Regions from separate parts of the uncultured Phascolarctobacterium sp. genome, predicted to be linked through region 2. Evidence: riboswitches for the same ligand, from Rfam matches in the RefSeq annotation. Region 2 holds a riboswitch; each other region holds the start of a gene.
The links. Region 2 has a riboswitch for cobalamin ahead of Q4G98_RS03445 (TonB-dependent siderophore receptor). Riboswitches for the same ligand answer to the same signal wherever they lie in the genome.

Region 1: it holds a riboswitch for cobalamin, as region 2 does, so the genes downstream of both, Q4G98_RS04665 (hypothetical protein) here and Q4G98_RS03445 (TonB-dependent siderophore receptor) in region 2, are expected to answer to the same signal.
Region 3: it holds a riboswitch for cobalamin, as region 2 does, so the genes downstream of both, Q4G98_RS02595 (methylmalonyl-CoA mutase family protein) here and Q4G98_RS03445 (TonB-dependent siderophore receptor) in region 2, are expected to answer to the same signal.
Region 4: it holds a riboswitch for cobalamin, as region 2 does, so the genes downstream of both, Q4G98_RS07170 (hypothetical protein) here and Q4G98_RS03445 (TonB-dependent siderophore receptor) in region 2, are expected to answer to the same signal.

What each region holds. Positions count from the first base shown of each region.
Region 1 is NZ_CATWDQ010000004.1:1,107-9,175, reverse strand. Features, by position in the region: gene Q4G98_RS04695 (TonB-dependent siderophore receptor) at 460-2,244, shown strand; gene Q4G98_RS04690 (ABC transporter substrate-binding protein) at 2,293-3,180, shown strand; partial or broken gene Q4G98_RS04685 (transposase) at 3,655-3,822, shown strand; gene Q4G98_RS04680 (hypothetical protein) at 4,090-4,287, shown strand; partial or broken gene Q4G98_RS12370 (ATP-binding protein) at 4,250-5,060, shown strand; cobalamin riboswitch at 5,548-5,714, shown strand; partial or broken gene Q4G98_RS04665 (hypothetical protein) at 5,925-8,069, shown strand, end outside.
Region 2 is NZ_CATWDQ010000003.1:1,894-9,962, reverse strand. Features, by position in the region: gene Q4G98_RS03460 (diguanylate cyclase) at 1-1,561, opposite strand, end outside; gene Q4G98_RS03455 (alanyl-tRNA editing protein) at 1,703-2,902, opposite strand; gene Q4G98_RS03450 (HAD hydrolase-like protein) at 3,564-4,214, shown strand; cobalamin riboswitch at 4,439-4,610, shown strand; gene Q4G98_RS03445 (TonB-dependent siderophore receptor) at 4,773-6,923, shown strand; gene Q4G98_RS03440 (ABC transporter substrate-binding protein) at 6,983-8,069, shown strand, end outside.
Region 3 is NZ_CATWDQ010000002.1:200,317-208,385, forward strand. Features, by position in the region: gene clpX (ATP-dependent Clp protease ATP-binding subunit ClpX) at 1-604, shown strand, start outside; gene lon (endopeptidase La) at 731-3,052, shown strand; gene yihA (ribosome biogenesis GTP-binding protein YihA/YsxC) at 3,054-3,692, shown strand; gene Q4G98_RS02590 (AbrB family transcriptional regulator) at 3,704-4,735, shown strand; cobalamin riboswitch at 4,867-5,043, shown strand; gene Q4G98_RS02595 (methylmalonyl-CoA mutase family protein) at 5,530-7,719, shown strand; gene scpA (methylmalonyl-CoA mutase) at 7,722-8,069, shown strand, end outside.
Region 4 is NZ_CATWDQ010000007.1:74,936-83,004, forward strand. Features, by position in the region: gene Q4G98_RS07140 (hypothetical protein) at 1-935, shown strand, start outside; gene Q4G98_RS07145 (hypothetical protein) at 1,116-1,733, shown strand; gene Q4G98_RS07150 (hypothetical protein) at 1,786-2,340, shown strand; gene Q4G98_RS07155 (hypothetical protein) at 2,379-2,897, shown strand; gene Q4G98_RS07160 (N-acetylmuramoyl-L-alanine amidase) at 2,942-3,469, shown strand; gene Q4G98_RS07165 (CHAT domain-containing protein) at 3,473-4,396, shown strand; cobalamin riboswitch at 4,518-4,708, shown strand; gene Q4G98_RS07170 (hypothetical protein) at 4,910-5,140, shown strand; gene Q4G98_RS07175 (TIM barrel protein) at 5,137-6,129, shown strand; gene Q4G98_RS07180 (ABC transporter substrate-binding protein) at 6,133-7,110, shown strand; gene Q4G98_RS07185 (MotA/TolQ/ExbB proton channel family protein) at 7,128-7,760, shown strand; gene Q4G98_RS07190 (biopolymer transporter ExbD) at 7,776-8,069, shown strand, end outside.

The DNA.
Region 1 (8,069 bases), on a different contig from region 2:
CAATAAAATATAAATGTATTATTGAAAGTTGCAATAGAGTAGTTTTGACCACAAAATGCATAATCATGTTTCTCTAATCGTTATAAAGTTATATTTAAACTAATGGAAACATATGGTATGGACTGGATAAGCAATAAATTAAATTTGTAACTTCAAGAAACGACTAATTTTTTTGCAATTACTGGTGGTAAGGTACTGTTTTATTGGTTGTTGATAAAGTAAAATGCTGTACGTCTGTACGAAATGAGTACAGTGAAAACTTTATTTCAATAATAAAAAAGATGAAAGGAAGTTGAGTATGTTGAAGAAGAGTATGAGTAAGAGTGCTATGATGATAGCACTGATAACTGGGAGTGTCATCTGGGGGGGTACTGTAGTACAATACATGCTGAAGAACCGGATCAGATATTTACACTAGATCCAATGATCGTGACTGCACAAAGAGCAGAAACTAGGGATTTGGAAACTCCGGCAACTACTAGCGTTATTACTGCAGAAGATATCGAAAATAAGGGGTTTGTGAGTGTTTTTGATGCGTTGGAGCAAACTATAGGTATTCAAAGTTATTCCTACACAGGTGGACAAGGAGATAACGGTAGTTCTACAGGAAGGACTTATATTAGGGGTTTAGATAAAGGAACATTGATTCTATTAAATGGAGCACCAATTAATCTAAATAATTATAATTCAACAGCTGGTATTCCAATATCTGCTGTTGAAAGAATTGAGGTTGTAAAAGGATCTAACTCAGTACTTTATGGCAGCGAAGCTATGGGCGGTGTTATAAATATTGTTACTAAAAAAGCTGGGAAGGTTCGAAATGACATTGCAATTACTGGTGGTAATATTAATAGAGCGTGGGAAGTTAATTCTCGGGGAGATAAATATATTGTAAGCTTTGGGCGAGAGTACTTTAAGGAATTTAAAAATTCATCAATGAAATATGATAATGCCTATGATACAAATAGAAGAGCTTACAACAAGGATAATCTGTTTGCAAGTGTTAGTATTTCTAAAGACTTGACTTTGAATTATATGCATACAGAAGCTAACAATACGGGTATGAATTATTTAAAGCCAGATGCTTCTTTAGCCAAAACCTCTTATAGTTATGATGATAAACGTGATAATGTTGCTTTGATATATGATGATAACAATAATAAAGTAAAATCAAATTTAACTTTTAATAGACGCAGAGTCGATGGGAAACAATATAAAACTGATGGAACTGTTGCCAGAAGTGGCAATAGCAGTAACTTTGTATTATACAGTATCAATTTTGATAATAATAAAAAATGGGATTTATCAGATAAAAGCAGTTTACTGGCTGGTTTTACTGCAAATAAAGAAAAATATAAAGAAATTGCAGATAGTTCACATGCAATTGATAGGGATAGCTTGGGTGTATATGTATCATATGATCATAAATACACTGATAGACTTTCTTCTGTTATAGGGCTAAGAGGACATTTTGTAAAAGATAATGGTTTCGATGGTGCTCATAATGCGTATTTGCCACAGTTACAGACTCTATATAAAATTAATGATGCAACAAGTTTGTATGTTAATGTTGGCAAAGCTTTTGAAATGCCAGCAGTAAATTCTAAATATTCAAGGTCTGGAACTGGAGCGAATAGTGCGTTAAAACCACAGGAGGGGTGGACTTATGAAACTGGAATAAAGCATATTACAGAAACAAGCTCAACTAAATTTGCTGTATTTAATATGCAAATGGATAATAAATTTGCTTGGCGTAAATATAATCAATTAGGTATTACTCCTCCTGCAGGAGTTGATCCTAATACTTATATTCAAGTTAATTTAGGGAAGTTCAGAAATACTGGTGTAGAGTTTGAATATAATAAAATTTTAAGTGAGAATTGGCAATATAATGCTGGATTTACGTACCAAAATCCAGAAGCAAAAGATTCAGGGACATGGGAACAGCAGTCTGCTAGGATTCAATTGACTACAGGCGCAAAATATAGATATAGTAAATTATGGGTAGGAATGAATTTGTTTTATTCAGGAGATAGAGAAGATGCGACTAAAAAAGTTGCTGGAAAAATACATAAATTAAAAGACAATATTAAATTAAATGCGGTCATATCATATGCACCTGACAAAAATAACAGTTTTAAATTTAATTTATATAATTTGTTGGATCGGGACAATGTATTGAATGTTAGTGAAAATTTAGATAGACCTTTCAATTGGACACTATCTTATAATCACTCTTTCTGAGGAGATTAGTGTTGGCGTTCTAATAATAGTCGACACTAATAATTAAATATGAAAAAATTTATTTTTATATCTGTTATAATTTTGTTTCTTGTTATCATTTTTCAAAGCAATTTAGATCATTCAGAAAGTAAATTACTTCAGAAAAAAACTGGCTACAGTAGAGTATTGGCAATCTCTCCTGCACTTGAAGAAATTGCATTAGATTTACTTGAACCTGAAAAAATTGTAGCTATAAGTGATAGTAGTAGAAATTCTGGCAATGAAATAGTTGCAAAGAAAGCTAATAAAATCAAAAATAAAGTTTCAGAAAAACCTAGTACAGAAGAAATAATAAATTTAAAACCGGATGTTATCCTTATCCCAGTTGTTTTTACTAGGACGCAGGCGGATGTTCTAAAGGATTGTGGGTTTAATGTTATTCCATTAGACATACCAGAGGGTTATGAAGCAATCAAAAAAAGAATTATGTATATTGCTAAAAACTTAGGTGTGGAAAATAAAGGCGCAATAGTTACGCAACAAATGGAAAATAAAATACAATCTGTTAGAAGCCGCTTAAAAAAGATTGATAAACCTAAAATTGTTATAGGGTATTCTGTTAATGGAGCTTTTGGAAGGAAACATGGATCCTTTGATAATATTTGTAAAGAGGCAAATGCTGTAAACGGAGCAGGATTACTGAATTTGCAAAGAGGTGAACATCTGTCAAAGGAGCAAATAATAAAATTAGATCCAGATGTAATTATTTGTTCTGTATCAAGTAAGGATAACAATATGATCAAAGAAATTTTAGAAGATCCAGCGTTACAACAAATAAAAGCTGTAAAAAGTAAAGCTGTTTTAGTAGCAGAAGACCGCTATATGAGTTCTAGTACGCAGTATTTTGTAGATGCTGTAGACCATATTTCAAAATTAGTTTATCCGGAATATTTGTGAAGCAATATATTTTTTGATTTTCCAGTAATTATTAAATTATGGCACACTGAAAAATTAATTTTCAAACAAAAAAACCGTCAAAGCCTAATTTTCAAGGGCTTTGACGGTACTTTTTTATGGAGCGGGTGACGAGGCTCGAACTCGCGACACGCGGCTTGGGAAGATTTGATGGATTATTATGTTTATCGCATTACTCCTTGGAATATGGCTTAAATACTAGGTTTTTGAGTATGACTTGAAATTATTAATAGAGGAAATTTTTGAATATTTATCATAAATATATCTATTTGAATTTCATTTAAGCGATGAATAAGCGATAAAATTATTGATATACTTGCTAAATCGTTAGACGGGGGAGCTCGTTCGTGGGTTCGAATCCCACCTACTCCGCACTATCAAAGGTTCAGAGCTTTCGAGTTTTTTCCCGAAAGCTCTTTTTCTGTTTAGGTGGACAATAACAGATAGAAATATAAAAATATTTGGAGCGAGTATATAGAGCTTGCAGAAGATATTAGACAGACAAAGAAATATTCGGAACTTTACAAAGTACGACAAGAGAAAATAGAAAGAGTATTTGCGGATGCGAAAGAGAAGCACGGCATGAGATATACTCTTTACCGAGGCTTAACACAAGTAACGAAATAGGTTAAGCTTAAATTTGCTGCGATGAATTTGAAAAAGCTGGTAATGTGTAAATGGATAGAGCGATCGAAAGGCTCTAGTTTCCTGTTTTTTCTACAATATAGTGGATTTTAAAGTATACAAATGATAGGAAGGAGAAATTATGGAAGTTTAACATTTATCGTAAGTATTTGTTGAAGCGTGAAAGTGGTCAGTAATCGAATAATCTTATTAGCGGATGAAGGCCTGAATTCATATTAAGCGAGAATGAAAATGGAGGGTGTTTACATGGGTAAAAGTTTTTTTGGAAAACGCAGTTGGCATAGAAAGCTTGCTGTAGCAGTGACGGCAGGTTCGATGTCAGGTATGTGTATATTCCTGGTACATTTGCTGCAGATTATGACAGGAATGTATGTGGATTTTAAAGGAACCAGCGATGCTGATTGGCTTGGCAACATTACTGTCGGGACGTTATATCGAAATTAAAATGCTACCGTTTTCTTTCAGGGAATATCTGTCGGCGCTGCCAGACAGAACAGATCTGATCATTAAATACAATAACTATCTGCAAAACAGCTCATTTCCATATACTCTGTTTTTGCCAGGGGGCGAAGAGATTTTGACTTATCTGGAAGGACTTTATAACAGTATTTTAGTCAAAGATATCCTGACAAGAACCAGGATCGCCGATCCGGCAATGCTGGAAAGTGTGATCGAGTATCTTTTTGATAATATGGGTAACCTGTCTACTACAACTAAAATTGCTAATACACTGACCTCGGCCGGACGTAAAATATCAGTGGCAACAGTAGAAACATACATCAGCGCGCTGCGAGAAAGCTTTATTATTTATAAAGCCGGCAGATATGACGTCAAAGGCAGACAATACCTGACCACCGGCGCTAAATATTATATCGCGGACATCTGTTTGCGATATTATTTACTTGGAAATAAAAAATGATCTGGGACATATTTTAGAAAATATAGTTTATCTGGAGCTGTTACGGCGTGGATATCAGGTGTACGTCGGCAAAGTAAACAATGCTGAAGTGGATTTTGTTGCAGTAAGCGCTTTGGGTGAAGAATATTATCAGGTAGCGTACAGCGTTCTGGATGAAAAGACGCTGCAACGTGAGCTGAAGCCACTGGAAGATATTAAAGATCATAATCCTAAATATTTGCTGACAATGGATTTTGTGCCGGCAGTATCACATAATGGCATCAGGCAGCTGAATGTTTTGGACTGGCTGCTGCAGTGAAGGATTATATGTGGTTCGACTCGCATCTGTTCGCCGCGGGCGCAGGCAGGCGGCCATGTTAAGAGTATTGACCGACAAGTTATAAAAATATAAGTCTGGGTGTCTTGTGAAGCTATACTTGTCTAAATATAGCTTGCCGTCATAATTGTGATTGTAATTTTTCATAAACAATGATAGTAAATATTATTTCATTTGCCCAAGATGTCAATAAATATTTTAAAGTAAATATCAGTAAAATAAACAGCTGACAGGAACTTTTAAGTTCCTGTCAGCTGTTTATTTTATCTTAAGAACGGGTTACTCAAAAATGTCGTGCTTTCCTCGAAGACAAAACTTGACTCGGGGGGGACTTGCGTTATAATAAGTAAAAATATCTGGAATTAATTATTATTTGTCTTCAAAAATTAGTGAGATGATATTTTTCTTGGCATAAAGTTATAAACGTGAAGAAGTTTGGTATGAAAACTTTGTGCTGACGTTATCTTAAAATTTAATATGGTGAAATAGAGTATCTTCAGACTGAGTGGGGAATCCGGTTAGAGTCCGGAGCTGTCCCGCAACTGTAAGGGGAACGGTATCATTGCAGTCCTTTCGCAGAGGAATGATACCGTTATGAACTGAGCCAGGGCGCCACCTATTTCGAAAATCCTATAACTTGCGATGTACGAGTTGGATACATTTAATTTAGAAACTTATATATTAAGTATATAAGCTATATTTTAGTGTATCCAATTATTCTGAATAGTGGATGCCTATTCTTCTAAATTAAATGAAGAATAGGCATTTTATTTTTGGGAGGTGTGTAAAGGCTGAATTATTTATTATAGGTCAAGTGATGAAAATTGAAAGAAGGAGTTGTTTAGTTTGAAAGAATCGTGGAGTAAAAAAATTAAATCCCGCAGTTGGCATAGCAAGCTGGCTGTGGCTGTAACTGCCGGGTTGCTGGCCGGGTTATATGTCCCCAGTGTTTTTGCTGCCGAATATAAGCAGGGAATGACAGGCACTATCAATGACAATCAATGGTTGAAAAGTGCTGCTGTTACTAAAGCCGATGATGGCACCATTGTATATGATTTTAATGAAAATACAACTTTTACAGTAGATAATGAAGCAGGTCTTGGACTTTCAGCAGGATTATTTGGCAGTGCGGATGCGGATAAAGTAACTATTAATATGAACGATAATACATTATATATCAATGCGTCCAGTGGAGATTATGGTAATTCTGTTTCTGCTGGTATCAATATTGATGATGGTGATATCGTTGTTATCAATGGCGATGTTGATATCACTTCCCATGGTGGGTCGTGTTTTTCAAGTGGCATTGCAGTTCAAAGAGCGGGGGCAGGCGAAGGTAGAGAATTTACACATCTGACAATCAACGGAGATTTGACGATGCGCAGCGACGATCCGCTAAATCCCTGGGGTATTACGTCTGAAAATATTCATGGTGGCTATGGTCCTGGCGGCAGTGCTTCCGCTGACGCTCCGAATTATAAAGGTGCCCGTTGGGCGCCGGCCGGGATCGATTTGCAAATGGCCGGCGGCAGTATTATTGATATTAATGGAAATGTTGATTTAGCTGTTGCGGGTTCGGCTGTTAAAGTTGATCCATATTATTCTCAATCGGGAATAGATGATTATGATGTTGCAACTATTAATTTAAATGGTGGAACTGTCAATATCGAAACACCGGAAAGTTCTGATGAAACGTATTATGCTTTGGCTAATTATGGCGGTACGATCAATGTTAATATGAACGGTGATCAAGCTGGAACTAATGACGTCAATGTCAAGGGCAATATCATTGTGATGAAGGATGATAACGGTAGTGGTGAGCCTTATTTTTATCAGAATGGACGGATCAATCTGGCACTGACGACCGATAAATCATCTTGGACCGGTGTTGTTGACAACAGCGGTTCTAAGCAGGCCGGCGAGATCAATTTGTTCCTGCAGAATGGTGCGCAGTGGAATCATGAATCTTTATCAAAGACCAATGGTTTACAGGTTCAGAATATGCCTGATCCAAGCATTGACCATTATGGAAAATATGATGGAGTTTCCCATGTCTATAATTTAAGCGGCGGTAATGATGCGGCTAATGCCGGCTATATACTGCAAAATGATACAGCTAAGATTGCTATAGATAATTATAGCGGACATACGGTAGTTGTATATGAGCACACCAACGACGGCACGCAGACTGGCTATTATACGGCCGGTGATATCACGATCCAAAATGCGTCTGCAGGTTCTGGAATCGTTCTTTCGACCGATAACAGCGGTATAACTATGAGTGATAGCGATATGGTCGCCAAGGTGTTAAACGCGTTGGCTGGTAAGCTGACCTATAGAGCGTTTACAGAAGGCGAAACCAATCTGGCTGGCAAAGTACAGATCGCCGATGGTCTGACTTCTTCAAGTGTGGCGGCAACAGTAGGCGAGATAGTATTTGATGCTTCGACAGGGAAGGGTACTAATACTGACGGCGGTACTAAACCGACACCACCGATAAGTAAAACAGAGTTTACTTCCGCGATTACCGGCAATGCGGCAACTGATACTGAATATGCCGAAGCGGGAATCATTCAGGCAGACGGCAGTTATAAATTTACTGAAGACAGCACGATTAATGTTACAGGTAATTCTGCTATAGCTTCTGTTGACGATATAGCTATCAGTGCTGAAGGCAAAGTTTTAACGCTGACCTCTGATAATAAAGTTATTGCCGGTGGCACTCAAAATATGACTATCAGAGCGAAACAATTAAATATCAGCGGTAAAGATAATGGTATCCAATTTTTAAGTGTTTCTGCTGACAAAGTTGCCAAGGGTGTTATTGATGCCGATGTTGCAGTTAATGCTACTGGTAGCATGTATGTTTATGGCATAGACGCACGCGGCAACAGCGATGTTACGATCAATGGTGATGTTTCTATCAAGGGTGCAGATGAATCTAATCCTTGGGGAGTAGTAAGCAACATGGTTCCCAGTATGGCTTATGGC
Region 2 (8,069 bases):
TCATTTTATCGATACTGATCATCCTGCCGACAATGCTGAGCATCACGCCATAATGTTCCTTGTCCCAGATCGAATTGACGTGGAGCCTGTACCATTTTTCTTCGCCGAACTTGTCGATCAGCCGTACATCCTTGACATAGCCGCTGTTTTCTTCGGTCAAAGCATGCGTCAGTTCCCTCAGCTCCTGCAGATCTTCCGGCAGAATGACCATACTGCTGCCCATGGCTGCCCTGGCGTTTGTGACCACACATTCGCCGCCAAAGACTTTTTTATATTCATCAGAAAAGATGATCAAATCTTTTTCAACGTCATAATCAAAAATAATATCGCCGCTCATGGCAAACAGCGCCTTCTGTTTTTCACGCTCTATTTCCAAAAGCCGCGCGACACGGCTGTTTTTATCCATATCGCAGCTATAGCATTTTTTCCCGCTGAACTTTTCGGTATTGGGATGCTGATAATGATATACGACTGCCGGCAGCCCGTCATCCGACTGCAAAATTTCCGGCAGGCTCGGCGCGATCTTCAAAAAGCACTGCAGCAGATCAGGACTGAAAGCACCGCATTCACCCTTTTCGATCATTTTGACCGATTCCTCATGGGTAAAAGCGCCTTTATAACAGCGGACACTGGTCAAAGCGTCATAGCAGTCGGCCAGCGCCACGATCTGCGCGTAAATGGGTATCTCTTTGCCGATCAGGCCATCGGGATACCCGCTGCCGTCCCATTTTTCATGGTGCCAGCGGCAAATATTATAGTGATAGCGGTACTGCTCTTTATTCTGCTTCAGGCTGTCGATGCTCTCCAGGATCTCGCAGCCGTACAGCGTATGTTCCTTCATGATCGCAAATTCTTCTGCCGTCAGACGGCCCGGCTTATTCAGGATATAGTCCGGGATCGCGATCTTGCCGATGTCATGCAGCGCCGCCGCCATCGAAATATCCTCGATCGTCTTATCGCTCATTTTATATTCGGCATTCTGCCGTCCCAGCTCCTTCAGCATGATCTTGGTCAGCTGACGGATGCGCTGGACGTGCTGTCCTGATTCACAGTCACGGAATTCGACGATCGTACTCAGCGTATCGATCATGGCCACGTTAAAATTACGCAGCTGCTCGTTCTGCTTTTCGATCTTGTTCATCTGCTCCTGGACCAGATTCTCCAGCTTGTAACGGTAACGGTACAATTCAATGATATTATTGACGCGCTGACAGATATTATCAGGATTGAACGGTTTTAAAACAACGTCGACCACGCCCAGGCGAAAGCCTTTGGAAATAGCGTCATTGGACGATTCGGCCGTGATCAGGAAGATAGGAGTTTTCTCGGTCAGGCCTTTGGCGTTCATGATCTCCAGCGCTTCCAGACCGTTCATGATCGGCATCACGATATCCATCAGCACGATCGCAATTTCTTCGTGATACTGCTGCATCAGTTCTACAGCCGTTTTGCCGTTATCTGCTTCCAATATTTCGTAGTCCCCGGCAAAAAGTTCACACAGTATCGCCCGGTTAAGCTCTACGTCATCGACTATCAGGATTTTATCTTTTTGCTTCTCCAAGCCTGTCTGCCCCCTTTGGCGGTTATTTTAGTCGCAGATTACAAGCAACTGTAAAATTCATAACAATAACAATTCTATATGTTCTATTATATTATTTTTTTACATTTTATACAATAAAAACTTCTTCTTACAAATAAAATATCACACTCCCTGTAATATTTGCTGCAGCCGCTGCAGTTTCTGCCGCCAGTCACTGCTGTAAGCCCCGCCGCCCTGGGCAAAGCTCTGCGATCCGCCACCCTTGCCGCCGAACAGCTCGCCTGCCTGTCTGCACAGATCACGGCAATCGGCCTGCGTCTGCTCACCGCAGCCCAAAACATAATTGACGCGCTCGCCGGAGCTGTATACCACCGCCGCCACAGTACGCCCGCCTGCCAGCAGTTTGTTCAGCAGCAGTTTGGCGTCGGCGGCACTGCAATCCTCCTGCGCCGCGGCGATATATTTGATGCCGCTTGCATCGACAGCAGCCTGCTCTAAAAGCTGCGGCGCTAAGAATTCATACAATTTAACAGTCTGCGCTTTCAAACGCTCGCTCTGCGCCGCCAATTCGCCCTGCAATTTACCTATCCCCTGCGGCACGCCCTCCGGCTTCATGGAAAGCAGCCGTCCTGCCTGCCAGACGTAGTCGTTTTTTTGCCGCGCGTCCTCTAAAGCCCAGCGCCCGCACAAAAATTCTACCCTGATCCCGTCCTTATGCTTATCGAAACGGTTGATCCTGATCAGCCCGATCATCCCTGTGCGGGCAGGATGCGTACCGCAGCAGGTGCAGACATCGCCGCCCTCCACAGTAACGATCCGCAGCGTACCGGTCAGCTTCTCATTCTTCTTGCGCATTACCAGCTCCGGCAGCCTGGTATGCGGCAGATAACTGACCGTGATCGGCTTATCCTCCCAGATCTGTCTGTTGGCATAATCTTCAGCCTGCGCCAGCTCGGCTGCCGTCAGCTCTTTATCAAGATCGATAGTCACCAGCCGCTCACCCATATGAAAACCAATGTTATTGGCGCCAAACAGCTTCCACACCGCGTGCGAAAGGATATGCTCGCCGGCATGCTGCTGCATATGGTCCAGCCGGGCCTGCCAGTCCAACACCGCCTCGACCTGCGTGCCAGCCGCCAACGGCTGCTCGCAGTAATGCAGCACCTCGCCGTCACGCTCAGCGGCATAAGTCATCTTCACGCCGCCCAAAGTGCCCCGGTCGCTCAGCTGACCGCCGCCCTCCGGGAAAAAGACCGTCCTGTCCAAAACGACGGCATAACCGCCACTGGTTGCCTCGCAGCTCTGCACCGTTGCCAGGCAGCTTTTTAACATCGAATCCTGTTCATACAATTTTTCCGTCATTTTTAAAACCCCTCATCAATAAAATTTCTCTTTTCATTATAGCACTGCTGCCGTCGGCCGTTAAGCAATAACTGCCGCTGTTTTGCACCGCAGCTTATTTGTGTTATAATGTGAACACTTGGCGAGGTATTTTCGAGCCTAGTGAGAACATATACCCTTGCGGTATAATGTAAACACAATGCGCTGCTGGGACACACGCCAACCTCAACAGCAGTGCTGGTGTTGGGACGATGTCGGTGCAGGGATAAACGCAAGGGTTTTATTACCACGAACGCATCCTCCATGACCTGACCCGCAGCCGACCAGGAAAAACACCTGCGCTGCCGGATCACAGGTCAGCTTCAACAGCAGTGCTGGTGTTAGGACGATGTCGGCGCAGGGATAAACGCAAGGGTTTTATTACCACGAACGCATCCTCCATGACCTGACCCGCAGCCGACCAGGAAAAACACCTGCGCTGCCGGATCACAGGTCAGCTTCAACAGCAGTGCTGGTGTTAGGACGATGTCGGCGCAGGGATAAACGCAAGGGTTTTATTACCACGAACGCATCCTCCATGACCTGACCCGCAGCCGACCAGGAAAAACACCTGCGCTGCCGGATCACACGCCAGCCTCAACAACAACACAGACCTGAATATTATCAAATCAAGGAGCAAACAATGTATAAATATATCCTTTTCGACCTCGACGGCACCCTCACCGACTCTGCCCCCGGCATCATCCGCTGCGTCCAGTACGCCTTGGAAAAAAGCGGCAAAGGCAGCTATCCCGACCACGAACTGCTGCCCTTTATCGGCCCGCCGCTCACCGAATCCTTCCAGAATTTCTGCGGCATGAGCGAAGGCGAAGCCCACGCCGCCCTTGAATATTACCGCGAGCGCTTCGCCCGCGTCGGCATGTTTGAAAACTCTGTCTACGACGGTATCCCCCAGCTGCTGCAGACCCTGCGCCAGGCAGGCAAGATCCTCGCCGTTGCCACCAGCAAGCCGCAGCTTTACGCCGAAAAAATTTTAGAACACTACAAACTTGCCCCCTATTTTACGACTGTTGCCGGCCCCGGCTTCAACGGCGAACTGCCGACCAAAGCCGACGTTATCGGCGAAGTGCTGCAGCGCCTGCACATCGAAAGCGACGCTAAAACCGCAGCCGTTATGCTGGGCGACCGCGAACACGACGCCATCGGCGCACAGCAAAACGACATCGCCATCATCGGCGCCGGCTACGGCTACAGCTCCCCCGGGGAACTGACTGCCGCCGGCGTCAGCCAGATCGCTGCCAAGCCGCAGGACTTTGCCGAACTGCTTCTTTAACGATCCTCAAACAGCGATATTTTCTGTAAATCAATACTGCTTGATAACTTTATTTTCACCACAGCGTCCGGCTTTTGCCGGGCGCTGTATTTTTTTGCCCTTTAACTGTTATTTTTTTCAAGTTATACACCTGTGGAAAACTTTTGCTTGCGGGGGGGGGGCAAAGTGCTATAATACAAAGCAAAAGTTAATTTTTTTATCTTTTCAAGGTATTTTATTTGCCAATCGAATATTCATGATCAGGTGCAGCATTGCCTAACAGAGAAATCGGTTTAAAGCCGATGCGGTCCCGCCGCTGTAATGCCGAGCAAGCCTCATAACGTCACTGGGAAACCGGGAAGGCGAGGTAAGCGATGACGCAGAGCCAGAAGAACTGCCTGATCATCCGTCCACACCCTCCTGCGAACGACAGGCAGAGCGTTAGAAGCTTTTTTACGCTTTTCTGCCTTTGTGCGCAGAAAAGCGTTTTTTCTTTTGCTTTTAAATTTTTCGGCACGCGAAACTCGGACAGCTCGGTCGAAGGATTTAGAAAATAAATTTATAGGAAGTGTTTATTTGATGAATGGAAACAAGAAATTTTTAGCAATGGCGGTATTGTGCGCCGTTGCCAGCGTCGGCTTCGTACTGCCTGCCGCCGCTGAGGAAACCATGACGCACGATCTGGACGAAGTCATCGTCGAAGCCGACAGGGACGCCCTGCCGGGGGGATATATTACCTCGATCAGCAGTAACGGTATTTTGGGTAAAGGCAGCATTATGGATATTCCCTTTAGCAAAACCAGTTTTTCTAACAAAACAATCGAACAATTCAACGATCCTACCGCTCCCTTAACAAGTGTTTTAATCAATACTCCATCTGTGCGCAGCAGCAGCTATGGCTTATATAACGACTTTTCTATCCGCGGCATCCACACCACTGGTTATGCCTTATACGTCAACGGTGTTCCCGGTATGTTTACACAATCTACAATACCAACCAATTTTGCCGAAAGGATAGAAGTCAATGCCGGACCCAATATGGGTATCGAAGGTACTACACTGAATGAATCTGCTGGCGGTATGGTCAATATGGTTTCCAAAAAAGCTACGGATAAACCCATAAACCGGATCACACAAATTTTTTCAGGCAAAAGTACCTACGGTCAAATCATAGATATCGGCCAACGCTTCGGTAAAAACAAATCCTGGGGACTACGCATCAATGCCGAAAACATCAGCGGCAAAACAAGTGTCGATAACGAAGAACTCACCAACCGCGATATTTTCATCAACTTAGACCACCGCGACGAAAACAGCACTTCTAATTTATTTGCCGGTTATCGTCAATCAAAAATCAAAAATCCGCGCGGAGCATTTCAACTAGGCCCCAATGTAACAGCAATGCCGTCTGCTCCTAAAAACACTCTTAATTATGGTTATGACGGTCAGGAAGCTGCTTTGGATACCTGGATGGTGACTCTGAACCATGAACAAAAAATCGGTAAAGACGTTGTCGCATTCTTCAACGGTGGTTACAGCCGTTATGATCTATACAAAAACATAACCTGGCGTGCCGTAGACCCCTATATTATCACAAGTAACGATGGCACCTTCACCGCACATTCTGATCGGGACGGCGGTTTTCCAATGGATTCATATTATCTGCAAACAGGCATCAAAGGCAAAATTACGACAGGTACAGTAACTCACAACCTGGCCGGTACTGTTGACAGAATGTGGAAATACGGATACAGCCAATATTCTAACGGCGGCCCTAATATGGTAGATACGCCCAATGCCGGCAATATTTATGAAGGACGTTACGACGGCAAAATCCCCAATCTCAATATCAATCATAACGGATTCTACCGCAGCAACAGAACAAACTACTGGGGCTGGACTTTGGCAGATAATATCGAGTTTGGCAAAGCTACTGTTTTGTTAGGTCTGCACGGCCACCATACAGACACCCAATCCTACGGTAAAGACAGCGTGAAATCCAATGATACCAGCCCCACTTACGGCATTATGTATAAGCCAACTGATAAATTATCAGTTTACGCCTCACACTCCGAAAGCTTCGCAGCCGGCAGCGTTGTCGGAAGCGGCTACAAGAATACTGATGCTATCCTTGACCCTGCTAAAACCAAGCAAAACGAGGTAGGCGTTAAATACCAGGCCGGACAAATGACCACCTCTTTAAGTTTCTTCGAAATCACTAAAGCCAGCCAAAAAGTACAGCCCCAGCCGGTTGGTCTGCCGTTACTCACCAATGACGGCGAAAATACTTACAAAGGCATTGAACTTGCAGTAAACGGCAAAATCAGCGATAAATGGGCTTTAATGGGCGGCTTTATGTATCTTGACGCTGAACAGAAAAAAACTAAAAACGGCGACTTAGATGGCATTGCCGTCAACGGCGTTGCAAAATGGAATGCTGTTCTGACTGCCGAATATGCTCCCGATAAAAGCACTTCCTTCTGGGGCCGCGGCGTCTACACCGGTAATGCCAAAATCAACAACGAAAAATTCACCGTTCCTTCTTCTTTAGTTTTTGATCTCGGCGCCAGCTATAAAACCAAATTAGGCACTACACCGGTAACTGTAAGCGCCACCTGCTACAACGTGCTTAATAAAGATTATTGGCTGCCTCAAGGCGGCTACAGCAGCGGCAATCTTGCCATTGGTACACCGCGTACATTAATGTTGTCTGCACAGTTTGAGCTTTAAAAATAAATTAAGGGAGAAGGAACCTTCTCCCTTAATTTTAATTGTCTGGGAATAAAAATATGCGAACTAAATTTAATAAATCATCTATATATACTATGTTCTATCTGCTTATCATTTGCATCCTGTGTATGGGCTGTTCATTTCATAACCCGGTTGAGCAGCAATCCGCCACATTGATTACTGTTCGCGACAGTCTGGGCAGAAAAATAACTTTAGATAAACCGCTTACTCGCGTCGCTATTGCCAATGCCTATAATACAGACCTGACTGAACTAGTCACTGCTCTGGGATGTCTGGATACGATAGTTGGTATCGATCAGAATATCTTATGGAACAATGAAGCCTTCCACAATAAATTTACACAAGACCAATTGATTTGCGCCCGTGAAGGACTGGCTATAAATTATGAAAAAGTGATCGCATTAAAACCACAGGCTTTGCTGATCTCCAGTAAAGGCAGCTGGTTCGATGCACAGGAAAAATTATCACACTTCGGTATCAGCGTCATTGTCATCGACACGCATGATCTGGAACGGTTTGCTGATAATTGTGATTTATTGGGTAAAATTTTTGGCAAGGAAAACAGAGCCGGGGAAATAAAAAACTATTTTGGCGGACAGCTGCAATATGTCCAAAAACATCTTGCTGATATCAAAAATAGAAAAACAGTCTATTTTGAATGCGGCGGCCCTGGTGCAACAACTATGCCTGGCAGCTATTTTTACAGTCTTGTCAAATATACCGGCGGCATCAATATCATGGAAGACGCAGTAGAAAGACATATCGTACAGGAGGCCGTTATCTTAAGAAATCCCCAGTATATTGTCAAAATGTCAGATAATCGCTGGAAATATTCATATCGGCCGCCCACCTTAGATGAACATCAAAAAATAAAAAAAGAAATGCTTACAAGAAACAGCTGGGAAGAAATCAGAGCCGTACAAAACGATAATATCTTCCAGCTTTCCTATTTTGCCCATTGCGGCGCTTCAAAAATCATCGGCGTACTGTATGTAGCCAAATTTTTATATCCTGAATATTTACCCGATCTGCATCCTGAAGCAGTTTTTAAACTCTGGCTGACAAAATATTTAAATCTGGAATATTTGCCGGGGCATACCTATCCGCCTATGCAAATCAATGATT
Region 3 (8,069 bases), on a different contig from region 2:
AATTTTGGAAGGCACTGTTGCCAGTGTTCCGCCGCAGGGCGGACGTAAACACCCGCATCAGGAATTTATCCAGATCGATACAACCAATATTTTATTTATCTGCGGCGGCGCTTTTGCCGGCCTGGAAAATATTATCGGCGCCCGTATCGGCAAAAAGAATCTTGGTTTTGGTGCCGACATCAAAACTAAAGAAGAAGCAAAAGCGGATACGATCTTTAAAAAGGTTTTGCCCGAAGATCTGATGAAATTCGGTCTGATCCCTGAATTTGCAGGTCGTCTGCCTGTTGTAGTAACTTTAGATTCTCTGGATAAAGACGCTTTGATCAAGATCCTGCAAGAGCCTAAAAATGCTTTGATCAAACAATATCAGCATTTCCTGGCTATGGATAATGTGGAACTGGAATTCGAAGACGGCGCTTTAGTTGCTATTGCAGAAGAAGCCCTTAAACGTAATGCCGGAGCCCGCGGTCTGCGTTCTATCATTGAAGAGGTAATGCGTAATGTGATGTATGAAGTTCCTTCCCGTGTCGACGTTGTCAAATGCGTAGTTACGGAAGCTGCTATCAGAGAGCACATGGAACCGAAAATGGTAGTTGCCAGTTAAGCAATTAAAAAAAAGGGGAAGGGGCATAGCCTTTTCCCCTTTTTATGTTAAAATAAAGTTAAGTAAAAAAATAATTTGAAAATATCGTTTGCCGCAGCAAAGACTGCCGGCAAAGGAGGGGAATATATGGAAACAAGGCCACGCCTGATGCCATTGCTGCCTTTAAGGGGTATGCTGGTATTTCCGGGCATGATTATAAATCTTGATGTAGGCAGAGAGCGTTCTGTCCATGCGGTAGAAGCTGCCATGACATCCGACAAACAGATCCTTCTGGTATCCCAGAAAGAAGCCGTAACAATGGAGCCGGGGCAGCAGGATCTGTTTAAATATGGCGTTGTGGCAGAAATCAAACAACTGCTCAAATTGCCGAGCGGTGCGCTGCGGATACTGGTCGAAGGCTTAGCGCGCGCTAAAATAGAAACGATCATCGAAGCCCCGGCTGTCGATACCTATTTTCAGGCCAACGCGCTGCCGGTGGACTCTGTCGTCAGCGAAGATAACGAGGTAGAGGCCCTGCGCCGGATGCTGATCGAAACCTTCGAGCAATGGATCATCGCCAGTAAAAAAGTCAACAGCGAAGTGCTGCTGACCTTTAAGGATCAGACCGATCCCGGACGCGTAGCAGACATGATCGCCGGGTACCTGTCCATCAATATCGAAGAAAAAGAGCAGCTTTTGGAAGCGGTCGATGTCAAAGAACGCATGAACAAGCTCTATACCTATCTGTGTAAAGAACTGGAAATCGCCGGACTGGAAAAAAATATTTCCCAGCAGGTGCGCAAACAGATCGAACAGAACCAGAAAGAATATTATCTGCGTGAGCAGATGAAAGCCATCAATAAAGAACTTGGCGAAGGTGACGAACGCCAGGCGGAAATTGACGAATACAAAAAACAAATGGCGGAGCTCGACCTGCCGGAAGAAGTAGTCGAAAAGATCAACAAAGAACTGGACCGTCTGTATAAGATGCCGCCGATGATGGCTGAAAGCGCCGTCATCCGCAACTATATCGATGTGCTTTTAAGCCTGCCCTGGGGCAAATTTACCGAAGATAATTTTGATCTTGAAGTAGCTGCCAAAGTGCTGGATAAAGATCACTATGGTCTGGAAAAAGTCAAAGAACGTATCCTGGAATATCTGGCGGTACGGGCGCTGACCAAACAGAGCAAAGGGCCGATCCTGTGTCTGGTCGGGCCTCCCGGCGTAGGCAAAACCTCTCTGGCACATTCGGTAGCCAAGGCCATCAATCGCAAATTCACCCGTGTTTCCCTGGGCGGCGTGCGTGATGAAGCCGAGATCCGCGGCCACCGCCGCACTTATATCGGCGCAATGCCGGGACGGATCATTCACGGTATGCAGACCTGCGGCTGTATGAATCCGGTTTTCCTGCTGGACGAAGTCGATAAAATGGCGTCTGATTTCCGGGGCGATCCTGCTTCCGCACTGCTGGAAGTATTGGACCCGGAGCAGAACAATACGTTCAGTGACCACTATATCGAATTTCCTTTTGACCTATCGAACGTTTTCTGGATCGTGACCGCTAATACCGTGGAAACTATCCCGCCTGCTCTTTTAGACAGGATGGAAGTGATCCAGCTGACCAGCTATACCGAAGATGAAAAAGTCAAGATCGGCGAACTGCATTTATTGCCGAAGGAACGTCAGGCTCATGGCCTGACAGCGAAGACCCTGAATATTACGGAAACCGCGCTGCGTCACGTTATCCGCGAATATACCCGCGAGGCCGGTGTGCGTAATCTGGAACGCAAGATCGCCGCTATTTGCCGCAAAACAGCGCATCGCATTGTCACCAAACAGGTAAAAAGCGCTAAAGTTACCGAAAAAAATCTGACTAAATACCTGGGCCCTGTTATTTTTCTGGAAAGCGATCTGACAGCCCGGGCCGAGATCGGCATCTGCACAGGCCTGGCCTGGACCAGCGTCGGCGGCGAACTGCTGAAAGTGGAAGTGCTGGCTACCAATGGCAAAGGCGGGCTGGTGCTTACGGGCCAGCTGGGCGACGTGATGAAAGAATCTGCTCAGGCCGGTTATACCTATATCCGTTCCCGTGCTAAAGAATTGCAGCTGGACGAAAAATTTTATGAAACCACCGACATCCATATCCATTTGCCGGAAGGCGCTATCCCCAAAGACGGCCCTTCGGCCGGCATCACTATGGTAACGGCTATGGTCTCGGCGCTGACCAAACGCTGCGTCAAAGCCGGTCTTGCCATGACGGGCGAGATCACACTGTCGGGCAAGGTACTGCCGGTAGGCGGTATCAAAGAAAAAATGCTGGCGGCGCACCGCTACGGCGTCAAAACTATTCTGCTGCCGGAACAGAACATGCAGGATCTGGAAGAACTGCCTGCTAACGTGCGGGCGGCCATAAAATTCATTCCTGTCAATCATATGGACCAGGTGCTGCAGTTAGCTTTGGAGGAATAAGATGAATAAAGGAATCTGGGATATTATCCATGCCCAATATATTACTTCTGCCGTTCGGGCAGATCAATACCCAACCCCGCCTTTGATAGAAGCTGCCTTCATAGGCCGCTCCAACGTTGGTAAATCTTCACTGATCAATTCCCTGTGCCGGCGCAACGGTCTGGCTCGGGTAAGCTCGACCCCGGGCAAGACCCAGACGATAAACTTCTATGGCCTGCAGGCTAAACGTACCGCCGAAGGGCAGGAAGAACGGGCTGATTTTTATTTAGTGGATCTGCCCGGGTACGGTTTTGCCAAAACAGCCAAAACCAACAAAGACAAGTGGTCCGGTTTCATCAGTAAATATCTTTCGGGGTCTGATAATCTGGGCCTCGTCTGCCAGCTGATCGATATCAGGCATAAGCCTTTGGACAGCGACATCGAAAGCTATCACTGGCTGTTGGACTGCGGTCTGCAGGTACAGGTTATCCTGACTAAAGCTGATAAATTGTCGAAAAATGCGGCCATGGCGCAAAAAGCCCTGTTCAAGCGCGAGCTGGGGCTGGACGACAGCCGTATCATGACCTATTCTGTAACGCAAAGCACGATGCGCAGTGAACTCATCAACCGCATCATGACAGCATTGGAAGGCCATTACTGAGTGAGGTAAATATGCTGAATCGTTTGCTGCTGTTTATCATGGCAGCTTGTTTGGGAACACTGTTTTTAAAAATGGAACTGCCGATACCCTACCTTTTAGGCGGTATTTTTGCAGCAGTAGCCTGTAAAGTAGCAGGCTCGTCTGTCACCTGGCCCAAAAACTGGCGCGAAGTGGCTCTGCTTGTTGCCGGCTATGGTATCGGCCGTAACTTTACGGCTGACACCTGGGATAAAATGACCCATCAGACCTTCGGCGTGCTGGAAGCTACGCTGATCGCCGTCGCCGTTGCGGTTGTCATAGCCTGGTGGACTGCCCGGCATACGTCTGCCAACCTGATCAGCTGCGTCATGGGCATCATGCCTGGCGGACTGACGCAGATGATGCTGATGTCAGAAGACGACCCGCGGGCCGACGCCAATGTCGTTGTCGTCATGCAGACCCTGCGTCTGGTAGGCGTCATCGTAGCCGTGCCATTTCTGGTGATCCATGGGCTGGGGGCCCAGGTGATCCAGGGCGGCGTCACTGTAGCGGCCACTGGCGGAATCAATTGGCTGATCATGCTGCCGCTGTCTTTTTTAGGCGCTTTTCTCGCCACAAAGTTCAATGTACCGACCCCGCGTTTGCTGGGACCGATCCTGGCGACCGCGGCCGGCTCGTACTTTTTGGGCAGCCTGCAGCCTGTGCCTGATCTGCTGATGATGGCGGCACAGGTCAGTATCGGCCTGTATATGGGCGTTATGTTGGAGCCCAAAAAACTTTCTGCCACCAGAGAATTGATGCCGTATATTTTTTGCGGCATTGTTTTGATGATCGGTGTCAGTGTCGTTGTGGCCTGGTCCCTGTCGGATCGTTATGGCTTTTCGCTGATCACGGCCTTCCTGGCCATGGCTCCGGGCGGCATTGCGGAAATGTGCCTGGCAGGCATGAGTATGGGCGAAGATGTTTCGATCATTCTCACCTATCAGCTGGTGCGGCTGCTGTTTTTAAATATCTGTGTTCCCTTAGGCATTAACCTGTATTTTAAAAATAAAATAACTGGATAAAAGCGGCCTCATACCCTGCAGTATATTGCAGCAGGGTATGAGGCCTTACTATTTATGGCAGATGATAGATAAAAAAATCTACCAAAAGGCTTGACAAAAGAAATAGTAATAAATATAATTAAGACATCAAATGAATATTGGAAGCTAAAGGTGCTCTACGGAGCTTAATAGAGAAGTCGGTGTAATCCCGACGCGGTCCCGCCGCTGTAACGAGGAGCGAACTTCAGATACCACTGGTAGCAATACTGGGAAGGTGAAGGAAGCTGTGAATCGGAGTCAGAAGAACTGCCTTAGCCACCATCGCTGATTGACCTGCGAGAGACGGGGAGGAGATGCTGCAGAGTTCGTATTTTGGGTAAATACGAAGTGCGAATCTTTTGCTATGAATTTCTGACCGTTTTTCTTAATATTATTTTAAGAAAACGGTTTTCTGTTTTTCTGCGCCCTACGCGCGCATTGAGGTCGAAGTGTGATGGCTAGACCTCGGGATTAAGGTCAGCCATCAGTGGATATATTTATTTGTGACAGGACTGGAACACCCTGTCAGGTTTATTGCCATTCTCAAGTTCTTTTGTATAAGAACCTTCTTTTCCTTTGCCTGCGTAGGGGTGCGCGGCAAAATAACCATCACAAAAACAGTGGTGGTTTATTTTTTTAGGAAAAGAGACACTTAACAGATGCAGTTTAGGTAGGAGATACTCGAACCACTCTGCGATACGTAAGTAAGCAAAATACAGGAGGTGAATGGTTTTACTGCCCCGGCACAGAAAATAATCAATGAAAGGATGCCGTATATGGAACAAGATAAAAACCTTACAGCAGAGCTTCACAAGGAAGAAGCTTCAGAAACAGCTTTTTCTCCAGTGACATTTGATGAATTTACGCCGCCGTCCTATGAGGAATGGAAGCAAGAAGTAGTTACTGCTCTTAAAGGCGGTTCTTTTGAAAAAAGTATGTTTACCAAAACTTATGAGGGCATCACCCTGAATCCCATTTACAGATTAGAGGATCAGGAAAAGATCACCCACAATAAAACCTATCCCGGTATGGAAAGCAACCTGCGTGGTGCCAATGCCGGCGGGTACATCCATAAAGTCTGGACGATAGCCCAGGAATGTGATGGCAAAACTCCTGCCGAAGCCAATGAAATGGTCAAATACGAACTCTTGAAAGGAACCACCGCTGCCAGCGTCGCTTTAGACACCGCGACCCGTAAAGGCTGCGACCCTGACAAAGCAGAAGAAAAAGACGTTGCCGACATCGGCGTTTCCCTGGCTACCGCGGCAGACGTAGAAAAACTGCTCGACGGCGTCGATCTGGAAAAATTTGAGATCGACATTTACGCCGGCGCTTCCAATATCGCTCTTTTGGCAGCTGTTGCTGCTGCCTGCGATAAAAAAAGCCTGCCCCTTACCAAACTGCATGGCGCTATCACCGCCGATCCTATTGGGGAACTTGCTTTGGATGGCGCATTAGTTCGTCCATTGGACGAATATTATGACGAAATGGCACACAGCATTGCCTGGGCTGAAAAAAATGCTCCGCAGCTGAGAACAGTAGTAGTCAATACCGATGTTTATCACAACGGCGGCGCTAACGACATTCAGGAAGTAGCCTACGCCATGAACGAAGCAGTAACCTATATGCGCGCTATGGAACGCCGCGGCATCGACATCAACGCCTTCTGCCGCCACCTGCGTTTCCATTTCAGCATCGGCGCCAATTTCTTTATGGAGATCGCCAAACTGCGCAGCCTGAAAATGGTTTGGGCACAAATCGTTAAAAGCTGCGGCGGTGACGAAGAAGCACAAAAGATCAATCTTTATGTCAGCACTTCCACCTTCTGCCAGACTAAATACGATCCTTATGTAAACCTGCTGCGTGCGGCTACTCAATCCTTCTCCGCCGTTGTCGGCGGTATGGACGGCATGTATGTCAAACCCTTTGACCATTGCATCCGCCCCAGCGACGTGTTCTCACGCCGTATTGCCCGTAATATCCAGATCATGGAGCAGCATGAATTCAACTTTATTCAGCCGATCGATCCTTCCGGCGGCAGCTGGTATATCGAACCCCTGACCGAAGAATTTACGGAAAAAACCTGGGCTAAATTCCAGGAGATCGAAAGCCATGGCGGCTTGCTGGCAGCACTTGAAAGCGGTAAAGTACAGGCTGCGATCAAAGAGATTCTGGAAGACCGTTTCAAAAACCTCGCCACCAGAAAAGACCGTGCGGTTGGCAATAACATGTATCCTAACATGACCGAAGAACTTTTGGAAGTGCCTGAAGTAGATTTCGCTGGAATCCTGAAAGCACGTAAAACTGATTTGGAAGTCAACGTCAAAGTACGTGATAACGCTTATGTTGAAGCTGTACTCAGCGATCTTGGCAAACGTGATGCCAGTGAACTGGGTTCCTTGATCGCTGATGCTGAAAAAGCATTGCTGGCTGGCGCGACGATGGGCGAGATCTCAGCAGCCCTTACCGGCAGCGCTCAGGGCGAAAAAGTGGAAGCTATCGCTCCGCACCGCTGGACTGAACGCTATGAAGAACTGCGCATGCGCACAGAAAGCTTTGTTGCTAAAACCGGCGAAAATGTTAAAATTTTCCTGGCCAACATGGGTCCGATCCCGCAGCATAAAGCACGTGCCGACTTTGTTACCTCTTTTATGCAGGTCGCAGCCTTTGAAGTCATGACCAATAATGGGTTCCCGACTGTAGAAGAAGCTGTCAAAGCTGCTCTTGAGTCCGGTGCCGATGCTACCATAGTCTGCTCTACAGACGCTACTTATCCGGAACTTGCCCCGGCTGTTACCAAAGCCATCAAAGCAGTTAATCCGGCTATGAAGGTCTTTTTGGCGGGCGCTCCCAGTGCAGAACTGAAAGAAATCTGTGATGCCGCAGGTATGGATGATTACATCAGCGTTAAATCCAACTGCTATGAAACCCTGCTCCGTATGCAAAAAGAAAGGGGGATGTTCTGATAATGTCCAGAATTCCTGATTTTAGTCAAATTCCCTTTCAGCAGGCACCAACACAAGGCGACGCCGAGTTTGCCGCCTGGAAGGAAAAATTAAAAGCTGAAACCGGTAAATCCTTTGAAGAAAATTTTTACCGTACTATGGAACAAATCAATGTAGCTCCTTTATATGACGTCAATGCTTATAAAGACTGCAACCATCTGCAGTACATGGCAGGTATCCCGCCGTTCCTGCGCGGACCATACTCCACGATGTACGTAACTAAACCCTGGACCGTACGTCAATATGCCGGTTTCTCCACGGCAGAAGAATCCAATGCTTTCTATCGCCGTAACCTGGCAGCAGGCCAAAAA
Region 4 (8,069 bases), on a different contig from region 2:
AATGCTATATTTACAAATATAATATGGCGGCGGATGCTTTCAGTGAGACTGGTTATGCTTATGAATTTACGCCGGATATTGCTGGCGATACTACGCAATGGAAAGGCGCCGGCTATGGCCTTGATTTGCAGATCAGCGGCAGTTCTGCTTATCTGATTGCAGTTTTCGGACGCTTTACCAACAGCGGTTGGACATACACCTTTGGCGAGTCAGCTATCGTAAAAATTCCTCTCGGAAGCGGTACGGCGGCAATGGCAACTGCCGGTAATAACGTGACCGGTGTGGTTGTCAACGGCACTTATGCTTACGTAACTTCTGTTGGCGGCGCTCAGCAGGCCAATGGCAATCCTGCATCGAAACTGGAAGTGTTTGATATTTCGGGTGCTTCTCCTTCACGTGCAGCAACTATTGCTGTTTCGGATATTCCAAATAGCTTTGGCGGTGATTTTGTTGATGTAGCTTTTGTTAATAACAAAGCGTATGTGTTGGCAGCTCATTATAATACTGCATATTCTCAATATAGCTACATTGTCATCCAAACTATGGATGATTCTTTGCAGAATGGTACATTAAACACTAAAGATGAAAATGATGAATATACTGTTCCACCTCTTTATGTAGAAAAAACTGTTTCTCCTGCTTCACCATGTTTTGCTTTACTGCCGGGCGAAGGCAACGACCTGTATCTGGTTGACGGCGTGAAGTTCCAAAGCATTGATACTGCTGTAGATATTGATGCTGCAGGTGCTTTGAGTACGGTTAAATCTGCAGGCGACTTTGCAAATGGGAATGCGACTGGTTATGTTATCAATACTGCGGCTATGGTAATTGAAAGAACTGCTGCTGCACGTGGTCTGGCAGCTGCTAAAGCAAGCGTTACCAAGATCGCTAAACGTCTGGCTCGTCCGGAAGATTTGGAAAGAAAGGATAAATAAGCAAATCGCTGTGTGATGAGCTTGTTTCCAACTTAAGTTTTCAGCATTATTTTTACTGCCGTATCGTCACTACCCGCCGCTTGTGCGGCGGCTGATACGGCAGTTATGCTATTTAAGTGCCGCAGCCTGCTAAAGGGCTGCGGCAGCTGAATAACATAAATTTTGGGAGGGTGTATGGTTATGGAAACGATGCAGAAAATAAAAATACTGCTTGTGGCGGCTGTGCCGCCGGCAGAGCGCGGTGAGGCCGCCTTGCTGCAACAGAAGCTGACAGCGGAGCCCTGCGGCAGATGTTTTGAAGTTGTTGCCTTGCGTGCTGTTAAGGTTGATAATGTGATTGAGGCTGTTAAAAACCTGCGTCCGGACATTGTGCATTTTTGCGGCGAATGTACGGCTAAAGGCGATTTTGTGTTTGCGGATGATGACGGAACGACCAGCGACTGGTGCAGTAAAAGCAGCTTGCTGAAAAAAATGGCGCAGGCTGTGGATGAGATCAGGCTGGTATATTTTAACGGGGCTGTTAAAGACAGTGAGCTGGCTGCGACGCAGGGAAAAATTGCTGTTTTGATCGGTATGCAGCAGCGTGGCGAAACAGAAATCAGTAAAAAATTTGTGGTGCCGTTTTATATGGCGTTGGGGTTCGGTAATCCTGTTGGTTTTGCTTTTGCCAAGGTGTGGCAGGCGCTGCCGGAAGGCGAGCGTAAGCTGGTGCTGCGCTTCAGGAATGATATTGACCCGGATAAATACTGCCTGCGCAGCAGCGGCGCGCCCATTACGCAGACAGCAGCTTTGAATTGAAGCTGAACTGCCGGCAGTATTTGCAAAATAATGTGAGTTGCGAGGTAATAGGATGAAATTTATTGCGGCAATTATTTTCAGTTTGAGCATTTTAATGGCAGCGCAGGGCTTCGCTGCCGAGGAAAGCGGCAGCGGTATGGACTGGCAGATCAGCGTAAATCCGCAGCAGACGGCGGCTGAAAAAGAGGCGGCCCGCTGGACGGAGGTTATGGAAAATTCGACCGGCAGGTATTATCTGGCTAAGGACAGCGTTTTTATGACCAGGGGTGCTTTTGGCGATAAGGACAGGAATATTTTGCAGGCTGAGGTCAAAACTGTTTTTTTGAATCCGGAACTTAAAAAACATTTGGATACCAAAGTATTTGCCCAAAAGCTGAAAGCTGGTGACAGTGTTGAGTATTGTACGCAGGTGCTGTTGTTTAATCTGCGTGCCAAACAGTACCGCGAGCTGCACAATGCAGTTTACAGTAAAAATGGCGTTGTTTTGCAAAGCAGCGATATAAAGTCGGCGTGGAAGCCTGTGCCTGCGCACAGTTTTGCCGAGATCATGCTGGAGATTTTAACGCATATTCCCGCTTCGCAATTGAGGCTGGAAGGCGAAGAATAATATAAAATATATCATTTAAAACTAAGGAGAGAATGAGAATGAGTGAGACTGATATTTTGAAATTTGCAGGGCAGGATGATAAGCCGGTAGAGAGCAATGGTTTGAATGTGAAGGCGCAAAAATGGCAGGAGCTTTTGGTAAAGAAGAATATTACCTGTTTTGGCGCCCAGATCATAGGCGACGAGCTGCATACGGTTTTGTTCAGAACTGTTTTGGACGTCAACGGGCAGAATCTGCCGCTTTTGGTATATACAGATGACAGCTTGTATACGGTGATCAAGGTGTTGGTTGCGCCTGCGGCACGTAAAGCCGAAAATGAGGCTGCGCTGTTGAAGTATTTGGATGAGCAGAACCGGAAATATAAGCTGTTTAAATATTCTACGGGTGTCAGCGGCGATGTGGAGCTGGACTGCTGCCTGTTGAATACGGATGCCGGTTTTGATGCCGAGCTGGTGCAGGTGAGCATCGATGTTATTTTAGAACATTTATTAGAGGAGTATCCTTTGCTGATGAAGGTTGTTTGGGGTGCAGAGGCAGTAGATACGACAACTAATTAAGCTGTTGTTTTAAAGTATTTGTACGTTTAAAGGGGGCGCGGGCGATGAAGGTTTTTGTCAATCCGGGACACGACCCGGCGGTTGACAGCGGTGCGGTGAACAGTGATTATGATGTGCGTGAGGCTGATGTTACCAAACAGGCTGGTGCTTTGTTGGAACGTGCTTTAAAAAGGGCCGGGTATGAGGTAAGGCTTTTGCAGAATGATGATCTGGATGCTGTGGTGGCTGCTGCCAATGACTGGCCGGCTGATATTTTTGTTTCGCTGCATTGCAATGCGTCGCCGGGCCACAATGCCCGTGGTACGGAAACTTTATATTACAGCGGGCAGGGCCGGCTTTTGGGTGAGGCTGTGCAGAAGAAGATTTTGAGCAAGGTGCCGACGATAGACCGTGGCTGTAAGGAGCGGCAGGGGCTGTATGTGCTGCGGCGGACTGTGATGCCGGCTATTTTGGTGGAGCTGGCTTTTATTGATAATAATGAGGATCTGGAGCTTTTGGAAAATGATCTGCCGGCGTTTGCAGGCGCTATTGCCGCCGGTATCGACGAGTATTTCAGGCAGGTAGAGGCATGATGAATGATGAATGATAAAGAGTTTGAGAAGGCCCAGGCTTCGATCATGAATAAAAAGGCGAAGCTGATGAAGAAGCTGCGCAGTGATCGGGCAGAGGCCTGCAAAAAGATGAGCGAGATCGAGCAGGCTATCGCCAGGACGGAAAAAGAGCTTTTAGGGGAAGAAAACGATTTTATCGTTTTGTGCGGTCAAAAATCACAGCTGCTGCGTGAGCGCGCTTTGCAGGTGGGGGAAGAGATCGAGCAGGCGATTAGGCCGCAGCAGCCTGTTGATAAGCTGACGATCTTGTTTTTGGCGGCTAATCCGCAGGATACGCAGAAGCTGGCTTTAGATAAGGAAGTCAGGTCGATAACTGATGCTATCCGCAGGTCGGAGGGGCGCGACGGGATCGAGTTTTTCAGCCGATGGGCTGTGCAGTCGCTGGATATTTTGCAGGCGATCAACGAAACTGATCCGGAGATCATTCATTTTTCGGGACATGGTTCTGAAAAGGGTGAGATCGTTTTGGATGACGGCAGCGGTAATATGGCTATGGTTTCTAAAGAGGCGATGGCTGCCGCTGTGGCTTCTGCATCTAAAAAGGTGAGGCTGATTTTTTTTAACGCCTGTTTTTCGCAGAAGGAGGCGCAGGCTGTTGTGGAGAAGGTTGAGGCTGCTATTGGGATGAATACTGAGATCGGTGATGAGGCGGCCATAGTTTTTGCGGCGCAGTTTTATTCCAGCATCGGTTTTGGCCAGAATTTGCAGCAGGCTTTTGACCAGGCGAAGGCGGCGTTGCTTTTAAAAGGGATCGCAGAGGAGAATACGCCGGTTTTATATGTAAAAAAGGGTTTGTCGGCGCAGGAGATCGTGATGGTGGAAAGTGAAGCTGCCCCAAAAAGCGGTACTGTGTCTGTGATGCAGAGAATTAAAAATATTTTTTCGTGATGAAGAAATAAAGTGAATTTTAGAATTTTTGCTTGACTACAAAAAGCATGAAGTTTATAATGACTGTATAGTTTATTTAAAATTTATTATGAATAAGCTGACTTTATCAAATTTTAAAATTTAATATGGTAAGAAAGCAGGTGTCCAAAAGCGATTGCTTGGAGGACTTAATAGAGAAGCAGGTGTAAGACCTGCGCTGTCCCGCAACTGTAACGGGGAGCGAAGCCGCATTTGTCCATTGGGGAAACCTGAGAAGGCGTGGCCGAGCAATGATCCGAAGCCAGGAGAACTGCCTGTTTTAACATCCGTGATGACTTGCGATGCACAAGGTGGATACATATGTACTGTTTTTATTGGTTTTAAAAAAACGGTATTGTCGCGTTTTGCTGTGTTTTGCAGCTTGGCGGCTGTGTATCCTGGTGCGTGGTGATGATGTATTTTGACAGGAAACTGACGCATTGGCAGTTTCCTGTTTTGTTTTTGGGATACACGGCGCAAGTCATTTGAAGGAGGGTGGGCTGTTTTGCTGCGCAGCCTGATACGGGTATGAAATTAAAGAAGATCATTAAAGAGATTGAAAAAAATGACGATACAATGATCACTGTTGATAAAGCAAGCTACATTGCTTTATTACGCGAGGTGAACAGGTTAAGGTTTAAATGTTCTCAGAGGGGAGCGGCGGCCCGCAGTAAAAAAATGCGCAGTAATGATAACAGCGAGGAACCTGAGGCGGTGACTGTATGAGGCGCAAGGTGAAGCACCTGTTTAATTATTGTGTGGTGCCGGGGCAGGAGAAGGCTGTTTTAAAAACCGGTAAAACTTTGGAGCAGTTTGTTGCGGGGCTGGGCCTTGATGGGATCGAGCTGATGGTTTACAGGAACGTGCCTTATTTTGAGTCTTTTGAGCATCTGGCTGTGGGGGTGCATTTGAATTACTGGCCGATGTGGCTGGCGATGTATCGCAATGATAAAAAAACGCTGCAGAGGTTTTTTCCGTCGAAAGAGGCTTTGCAGGAGTATTACGGCACTACTTATTGTATGGGCTGGCTGCGTAGTATCAGGGCCAATATCAAGTCGGCTCTGGTCGAAAAACCTGAGTATCTGGTGTGGCATATAGCTGAGTGTACGCTGGAAGAGGTTTTTACTTTTGAGTTTAAGCACAGTGATCTGGAGATCGTGACCGCTGCCGCTGCCGTTTTTAACAGGGTAGCTGATGAGATCCCTGAGGATGTGCTTGTATTATTTGAAAATTTGTGGTGGCCGGGGCTGCGGCTTACTGATCCGGCTGTGGTGCGGGCTTTTTTTGAAAAGATCACGCATAAGAATGTTGGTATTATGCTGGACACGGGGCATTTGATGAATACTGATCCGAGTCTGCAGTCGGAACGGGACGGGGTCGAGTATATTTTAAAGATCGTTAAGGCTTTGGGTCAGGATAGAAAGCTGATCAGGGGTTTACATTTAAATTGTTCGCTTTCCGGTGAATATGTAAAAACTTTTAAGCGTGTGTATGATGATAAGTGCAGTAATATCGAGCGGATGAAGCATGTAATAAAAATAGATCAGCACAGGCCGTTTTCTGATACGGCAGTGCAGAAGCTGCTGCGGGCGATCAGGCCTGATTATGTGGTGCATGAGCTTGCTTATAATGACTTTAATGATTTTGAACAGAACATCGCGCTGCAGCTTGCCGCTTGCGGTAAAGTAGTACCGGGCGGTGATGAAGGAGGATAATTTGTGATAAAAAAATACAGGCTGGGATTAAGGGCGGTACTGGTTGCTTTTTGCGTTGTTGCGGCTGTGTTTGCTGCAGGGTGTGGTAAACCCACTGAAAGCAAGACTCCGGCTTCAGGACGCGGCGGTTACAGCGTTGTAGATGCGACTAAAACACGGATCGATTTTACATATAAGCCGCAGCGTATAGTCTCGCTGGGGTTGAGTGCTGATGAGGTACTGTTGGATATGGTGGAGCCTGAGCGGATCGCGGCATTGACTTATTTGGCAGATGACGCTGGTATCTCGCCTGCTGCGGCTAAAGCGGAGCGGGTCAAAGGGCGGGTGCAAAGCGGCAGTTTGGAGTCTGTTTTGGCGCAGCAGCCTGATCTGGTGTTGGTCCCGGACTGGACTGATCTTAATTTTGTGGAGCTTTTGCGCGGTGCGAAAGTTCCTGTTTATGTTTATAAAACTCCGACTACGGTGAAGGAGATCAAGCAGACTATTTGCGAGCTGGCAAATGTTGTGGATGAGCGTGTTGCCGGTGGGAAGATCGTGGCAAATATGGAGAAGGAGCTGGCGTTTGTACAAGCCAGGGTCGGCAATATGCCGGCAGAAGAACGCATCAGCGTGATGGCGCTTTCTTATATGGGGCCGTTTGGGGCCAGGGGGACTACTTTTGCTGATATTTGCAATTATGCTAATGTCAGGAATGTGGTGGCTGAGTATGATTTGCCGCCTAATGCTACTTTTTCAGAGGAGACGCTGATCAGGCTCAATCCTGATTTACTTGTTATTCCCAGCTGGAAGTATGATAACGAGCAGGATCCGTCGAAAATGCGGGAGGAGATTTTGCAGAACCGGGCTTATCAAAGTGTGAATGCTGTGAAAAATAAAAGAGTTGTGCAGCTGCGTGATACGTATTTATATAGTACGACTCATTATATAGTTTATGCGATCAGGGATCTGGCGGAAGCGGCCTATCCGGAAAGATTTAAATAATTGGGAGGTTTTTGAAAATGGGTATTTTTGCCGGTGCTGTAGATTATTTTCAAAGGGGCGGGGCTTGTATGTGGCCGTTGCTGCTGTGTTCGATTGCCGCTATTGCTATTGGTGTGGAGCGGTATTTGTATTATAAAAAGGCGCTTTCAAGCACGGCTTTTGTTATGGAGTTCTGTCATTTGATGAATGATTTCAATATCGTCGGGGCGCGCGAATTTGCCGGGGTGAATAAGGGTGATGCGGCTGAGCTGGCAGTGGAGACGCTGGATATCAACGAGGATCTTGGCAAAAGGCTTGAGTCGATCGTTTATTCTAAGGCTGACAGGGCCATTGATGGTATGGAGCAGAATCTTGATTATCTGAGTGTGGTTATCGGCCTGGCGCCGATGCTTGGTCTTTTGGGTACTATTACGGGTATGATCAGTTCGTTCAACGCTTTGAATGAACGGGCGCAGAATCCGATGGCGGTAACTGCCGGTATCGGCGAGGCTTTGATCACTACGGTTTTCGGTTTGTGTATCGCGATCATGGGCATGTGCATTTATGCGTATTTGTCGAGTAAGGTGAAAACTGCTTCGCTGAATATTTACGAGGTTGCCAATGTGTTGATCGATATCGTTCAGGCCAAAAACGGCGGCAGTAAAAACTGAGGGGCGGTGTAGAAAATGCGCAGACGACCTAGAAAACAAAGCTTGCCGCCGCAGCTGATGCTGAGTCCGATGATTGATATGATTTTTCTGCTGCTGGTATTTTTTATCGTCAGTACTATGTATATGAGCGAGATCAAGACTATTCCAATCAGGCTGCCGGTGGCGCAGAATTCGGAGACTGTAAGCAAAAGTAATTTTGCTGTGACGGTTAAAAAAGATGGCGCATTGTATTTGGAAGACAATAAGATCGAGATGAAACAGCTGGTGGCCAATGCCGCGGCTGAGAGTAAACGTGATGCTGCTTTTTCT